Regions from separate parts of the Neorhizobium sp. PAMB6716 genome, predicted to be linked through region 2. Evidence: riboswitches for the same ligand, from Rfam matches in the RefSeq annotation. Region 2 holds a riboswitch; the other holds the start of a gene.

Region 1 (3,327 bases), on a different replicon from region 2:
GCAGATGACAAGGCCGACGATTGCCACCGGCAGTGCCAGCGTCACATCCGGCCAGCGCACACCTGAGAGGTTGCCGAGCAGCCAGAACATGATGCCGCGCGCCTGTTCGGCATTGGCAGCTTTCGTCACGACAAAGGAGGTCAGCGCGTGAAAGAGCTGCGAGCCTGCAATACCCGCCAGAATGATGGCGGCCGAGCCGCGCCCGGCACGCATGGCCAAGAGGCTGACCAGCACAAAGGCGATGACGGCGCCGGCAAAGGCGCCGAGCGGCAGGCCGATCATGCCGCCGCCGAGCCCCAAGATCGCAACCGATACCGCGCCGGTGGACGCACCGGCGGAAATGCCGAGCACGTAAGGGTCGGCCAGCGGATTGCGCAGCAGCGACTGCAGCACGACGCCAGACAAGGAGAGCGCCGCCCCGCAGCAGGCGGCCACCACCACACGCGACAGCCGGTAGCTCCACACGATGCCTTCATCGATGGCATCAAGCGGGTAACCGGCGCCGAACAGGCGGTTGGCGGCAGTTTTCGCCACCACCTCGAACGGAATTGCCGTTTCGCCGATGGCGGCTCCAAACCAGAGCGCGAGTAGAAGGGCAGCAAGGGCAGCACAGGCTGCCCCCACCGCCATGCGCGTGCGGCTGTGCTTCAACGCGAAAGGCCCGCCTTGGCAATCGCATCGGCCAGAACCTCGATGCCATCGATGGTGCGGATGGTCGGGTTCATCGTCTGCGCGTCCATTTCCACCACATGACCGGCCTTCACCGTCGGCATCAGGCTGACAACCGGATCCTTCTGCAGGAAGGCCGTCTTGACGGCGATGTCATCGGCGGGATAACGGCGCCGTTCCATGCGGGCGGTGACGATGATCGACGGGTTGGCCCGTGCAATCGTTTCCCAGCCGACGGTTGGCCATTCCTCGTCGCTGTCGATGACGTTTTCTATGCCGAGCGCCTTCATGATGTAGCCCGGCGCACCGTTCTTGCCGGCCACATAAGGGTCTGCGGCAAGCGTTGCGCTGGAAAACCAGAAGACGGCCGATAGTTTTGACGTGGCGCCTGCCACCTTGGCGCGGGCGGCCTTTTCGCGCGCCACAAGATCGGCCACCACCTGCTCGCCGCGATCTTGAACGTTAAAGATCCGGGCGAGGTCGCGGATTTCCTGGTAGATCAGGTCCATGCTGAAGGCTTCTGCCCGCACACCGTCGCCGCCGGAGGAATTGTCCTTGCCGATGCAATCCGACGGCGAGGTGTAGACCGGCACGCCGAGATCCTCAAACTGAGCAATCGAGCCGACGGTGCCCTTTGGCCCGACATGCCACTGGAACTGCACCGTGACGAGATCGGGCTTTGTGGCGATGACGCTTTCAAAGCTCGGGTCGTTATCGGCAAGGCGCGGCACGGCCGCATTGGCCTCCTCATAACCCTTCAGCACCGGCCCCAGCCAGACGGCCGTGCCAACCACTGTCTTGGAGAGACCGAGCATATAGAGAATTTCCGTCGTGCTTTGTCCGAGCGACACGGCCCTTTCCGGCGTTTTTGAAAAGGTAATCTGTCGCCCGCAGTTCTGGAGCGTCAGCGGATAGGTGGTTTCAGTGGCTAAAGCGCCCGAAGCGACAAATGTGGCGGCAAGGCCGGCAAAAAGCTGCAAAGCCGGTACGGCCCGGCGCAGCAACTGCGTCATGCTGGAAATCATTGGTCAAACCCTGTCAGTGTATGGCCGTCAAACGGACCTGCGATAAGGCACCTCGGCTGCAGCCAGCCTCGGTGAACGGATGTCTGGCGTTTGGGGCGCTTGAGGGTTCGACATGCGGTGCTCGCAAAAGCGAGTGTCATTCATTGTCAGCTCCTGTTCCGGGCATCCCCGCCCGTGACGTTGGACTTCAGTGCGATGGCAGGTCTCCTGGCTCACGGTTAGCGCTTCTCATCTGCCTTCCCGCACGCTTTTGTCGTGCAGTGGCATGGCGCCTTTATCAGGCGCCACAAGGATGATCGGCATCCGCTTACAGTTGCGGGGGCAGCCACGGCTTTGGACCCCAGATGGGCTCTGCACCGTGTTCCCTATTAATCCCCTCCACCGGAAAGCCGGCTCGGGGAACCATCAACGACCAGTTAAGCTGCCATACAACACCGCGTCAAGGCGCAGCATAGCCGCAATACGATCTGCCTTCGTTACGTAATGTAATATCGTTACGTTTATGAGGGCGCAAATGTTTTGTCCAGAGGGTTTCCCGGATTTTGCACAGGAGCGGCTTTGCCCGCTTGATGCGTGCTGACAGCGAATCGCCAGCCGGCAGCGTGTTCAAACTGGCGATGCTCATGACGAGCGCCTTCGACCTATCGGAAATTGTGACATGGCGTCCGGTCCCTGCCGCCTGGCGGGTTTGGCGATGGTCGATCCCGGCGGAAGGATGCGGGCATCCCGTCGCTGCTACGGGGATCGTCAGTTGCGGGTTTGCAAGCGCTCTAGGGTGCTCAACTCTTGCCCGCTCCATAATGGATCGGTGATCACGGTAGCGCGGCAAAATCTGCCCCTTTTCGGGACGGGCGCGTCGGAAACGGTTCTTGCGTGTTTTTCTTCCGTCCCGTTTTGGAGCGATACCGGAAAGAAATACTAGCGCCTGCGCCGGATCTTCTGCCATGTTGCGGTGCGACGTTACGGCAAACCGCTGTTTGCCTTGTTCTTGTCTCATTTGCAGGCGAATCTGTCGTCAGATATAGTGTTGCGGTAAAAGCTGAGCGGGTGCTTCGCCGAGCGAAAAGAGCGGCGCGACACTCCTTTTGTTCTTCGCCGTGATGGACTGGAGCCAGGGTGCGGTGCGGCCTTTTGGCCCTGCCTCGGGTCCGTTTATGCGCAGTCATGAATATGTTTTAACTGGCTTTTCATTTAGGGATCAATGCGCTAGATCGCCGCTGACGCTGATTTGCTTCGTCGACCGGCGCCTATCGCTCATTGCTTGATGTGTGAGTTGCGGTGTCGCGCATTGTTCGTCTGCGTCGCTCTTTGCAATCCCGATTGCGGGGTTGGCTGGCAACAAAGTTTCAGGCGGCAGACAAATTCTGCCGTTCTGTGTCGGTATACAGTTTGTGGCTTGAAATATATGATTTTTCCACTTTCGGCGCCGTGCCTATTCAGTGCCCAAGGTACAAAAAATGCGCAGAAAGCTTGATTTCACTATAAGTGTTACCATTGACAATAATGCGATAAATCTTGTAAAAATAACTCGCGTTTTGTTGGAACCCAGAATTCATAAAACACTGAAAAATTAACGACTTCTTAATACAAGACACCGTCGGAAAAAGGGATCCCTTTATGCAGGGTGAAATCA
Region 2 (3,327 bases):
ACGATTTTGCCGATTGGGAATGCGCCCTGCTGATGGCATCGGCGCGCACCTATCTCGGTGTCGAGGTGGTGACCGCAACGCCCGATGGTGCCGCGGTGCGCTCCATGGGCGGATTGACGGTCACCCCGGATCTTGCCTATGCAGCACTTGATGCAGAGGATTTCGATGCGCTGGTCATTTCCGGCGGCATGAGCTGGGAAACCGGGACGGCCCCGGATTTTGCACCGCTTGCCCAGCGGTTTCACGACGCGGGAAAACTCATCGGCGGCATCTGTGCGGCGGCATCCGCCCTTGCCGCAACCGGCCTGCTGAACGACGTTGCCCATACGGGAAATGCGCTTGCCGCCCATCAGGTCTATCCGGCCTATAAGGGCGCTGCCCGTTACCGGGATCAGCCGCAGGCCGTCTGCGATGGTGGGATCGTGACGGCGGCCGGCAGCGCGCCTTTTAGCTTCACCGTCGCAATCCTGAAGGCGCTCGATCTGTGGACGCCGGAAGCGCAGATGGAGCTTTCGCCGTTTTCCGCCGAGCATCATCGGGGCTGAAACGACCGCCTCAGCCGCCCAGCACGCGGCAGGCCTTCACTGGCCCATCCGAAATTTCACCCGCCATGGCGCGACGGATATCGCGGCTGTTGAGGTGAAGGTTTCGGCCGGGGGCCAGTTTCAGCCGCGCGATCTTGGCCATGGCCGCGGCTTCGAAATGCCGGCTTTCGCTGAGGAAAAATTCAAGACAGGCCTGCCGGGAAAGGCTTTCTCCCGGGCCAGAAGGCAAAAGTGCGCGAAAGGCGAGCCGGTGGACAAGGCAGAGACTGCCCTGCCCCGGCACGCCAAACTGCAGGGCATCGAGATCGTCGCGCCAGATTGCGGAGCGATCAGGAGCGCTTTCGCTCACCGCGCCGCCTCGAAACGCTTCATCAGGAGGCCACTCAGAGAACCGAGAAGCGCCCAGAACACGAGGCTCGTCAGCGTCGCTGCCACGATGAACTGGCGTTCCAGCCCAAGCGGGGCAAGCGCATGTTCGCCGTCTGGCGGCAGCGGTGCGCCGATGAGATGCGGTGCCGCAATCAGCGCAATGGCGGCGACAGCGGAAAACCCGTCACGGCGAAATGCCAGAAGCGCGATACCGAGTGCGGTGGCAAAGGCCGTCGACAGCCACCAGATCTGGCGCGCGCCGAGATCGCCGGCGGGAGAACCCGGCAGTTCCGGCGGCAGCCCCACCATTGGCGCCAGCATGACAGAGGCAAACCCTGCAAGGCCGAAGAAAAGGCCCGTGCGCCAATCGATGGTTTTGGCAAACCCGCCCTGAATAGCGACAGACAGAAGCCCGCAGAGCACCAGCGCATAACCGATGGCCGTCAGGATATTGGCGGCTGCCGTATAGGAGAGCCGTTCCAGCCCATCGGCCGGCGCCCAGCCGTCTCCGTGGTCATGGCCCCCGTGGTCATGGCCTTCCTGACCGTGACCATCGGCATGTTCATGTGGCGCCGTTCCGGCGGCATGGACGTGGGAGGCAGGGTTTTCTGTAGCGGCCGGCACGGCAACGGGTGCTGCTGCCGCTTGCGCGTGGTCATGGCCGGCGGCACCTGCGTTTTCATAGGTTTCGGCAGACAGAATGAGCGGCGTGGTGCCAACCATCTGCATCAGCGAGACGGCAATACCGCTCACAATCCCCACCACAACGGCGGAGAAGACAATGGATCTGAACATGAAGATAACCTTATCCCGTGCGGGCAAAGCGCCTATGAACCGGACGATGTCCGGCAAGCGCGATACCCGATTTAAACGTGGCTGAACGACCTGGTACTTTTCAGATGGAGCGCGCGTTAGTGGCAGGGAAAGGCGTTGGCGTGGCGCGTATCGTGGGCAGCGTTGTGCACGGCTTCCGCATGGGAAAAACCGACGAAGCCGACGATGAACAGGCCAAGTGCGACCGCAAAAACGGCCTGGAGCATGGATGTGGATTTCGCCGAAGTGCCGGCGGTGGATGTTTGGATCGACATGCAAAAACCCCTCGTTGCATATGCGTTGACGACAGGTGCGGCGGCAGGTCTCCTGGCTCGCGGGTCGCTGTTCAAGGACCAGACCTTCCCGGTTTCCCAGTGGCCAAAACAGTCGATGAACTCACCGCTCACAGTTGCGGGGGCAGCCACGAATGAGGCACTTCTCTCGATGCCCTATCGTGTTCCCTTTTCATCCCGACAGATCTTTCATCCGGCAGGAACCGTCACACGCTCTTCTTGTGGCCCGCCACCGGGGGCCTGTCAATACGCGTCGCAACCCTGGGGTTTCCGAGTTTTGCGGATGTACCGCGATTATTCCCCTGCTCAGCGGGAAGGAACCGCCTTCAGATAGGCCGCAATTGCCTCCAGATCGCTTTTGGGCAGGTGCGAAAGGTTCTGTTGCACCTCCACCATGGAGCCGCCGGCACTGTCGAATTCAGGGGTGAAGCCGGTTTCGAGATAATTGGCGATATCGCCCTCGCTCCAGCTGCCGATGGCCTTTCCGCCGGGGGTGATGTTGGGAATACGCCCCTCGCCTTCCGGGTTCGGCCCGCCTGCCAGCCACTGTCCACTTTCAAAGCCGCCGAGCGCATTGCGCGGCGTATGGCATTCGCCGCAATGGCCGGGCCCTTCCACGAGATATTGCCCGCGCTTGACGGCATCGCTCGGGTTGTCGAGCGCAACGCGCGGGTCTGCACTGAAAAACAGCAGCTTCCAGCCGCCGAGCGTCACGCGTTGGTTGAAGGGGAAACCGAGTTCATGCGGCGGCGCAACATTGCGGCTTGCCGGCAGCGTCTTCAGGTAACCGAAGAGATCGTTCACATCCTTTGGCGTCAATCGCGCGTAGGAACTGTAGGGGAAAGACGGATAAAGATGTTCACCCTCGGGGCCAACGCCCCGCGTCATCGCATCGCCAAACTGCGCCAGCGTCCAGCGGCCGATGCCAGCCTCTGGATCGGGTGAGATATTGGGGACGTGGAACGTGCCGAAGGCCGTTGGCAACGCGCGACCGCCCGACAGGACTTTCTGGTCTTCGCCCTTGGCATCTTTCGGCGCATGGCAGCTGACGCAGCCGCCGGCCCAGAACAGGTGTTCGCCGTTTGCCACATCCGCCGCGCCGAGCCCTGCCCAATAGTCTGCCGGATGTGGTGCGGGCCGCGTCAGCGCATAAGCTGCCGCGCCGCCCGCCACGACGGCAAAGACACCCGCCAGTGCGATTTTGGCCCATGTCGATGCCATGGCCGCTCCCCGTTCATGTTCTTAAAAACCCGAATGCCCAAAAAACCGCCGCCCGACAGGGTGCCGGGCGGCGATCATAAAAGGCT

What was found. A riboswitch is a leader RNA that binds a small molecule or an ion and turns the genes downstream of it on or off. The one in region 2 is predicted to bind cobalamin.
Region 1: another riboswitch for cobalamin. It lies ahead of AC4CWH_RS19405 (ABC transporter substrate-binding protein); the one in region 2 lies ahead of AC4CWH_RS11295 (CbtB domain-containing protein).

What each region holds. Positions count from the first base shown of each region.
Region 1 covers NZ_JBZAYW010000002.1:171,704-175,030, forward strand. Annotated here, with positions in the region: gene AC4CWH_RS19400 (FecCD family ABC transporter permease) at 1-630, opposite strand, end outside; gene AC4CWH_RS19405 (ABC transporter substrate-binding protein) at 648-1,682, opposite strand; cobalamin riboswitch at 1,875-2,116, opposite strand; gene AC4CWH_RS19410 (hypothetical protein) at 2,134-2,691, opposite strand; gene AC4CWH_RS19415 (hypothetical protein) at 3,312-3,327, shown strand, end outside.
Region 2 covers NZ_CM177835.1:2,293,145-2,296,471, forward strand. Annotated here, with positions in the region: gene AC4CWH_RS11280 (DJ-1/PfpI family protein) at 1-545, shown strand, start outside; gene AC4CWH_RS11285 (hypothetical protein) at 556-894, opposite strand; gene AC4CWH_RS11290 (CbtA family protein) at 891-1,715, opposite strand; gene AC4CWH_RS11295 (CbtB domain-containing protein) at 1,826-2,002, opposite strand; cobalamin riboswitch at 2,028-2,243, opposite strand; gene AC4CWH_RS11300 (c-type cytochrome) at 2,327-3,241, opposite strand.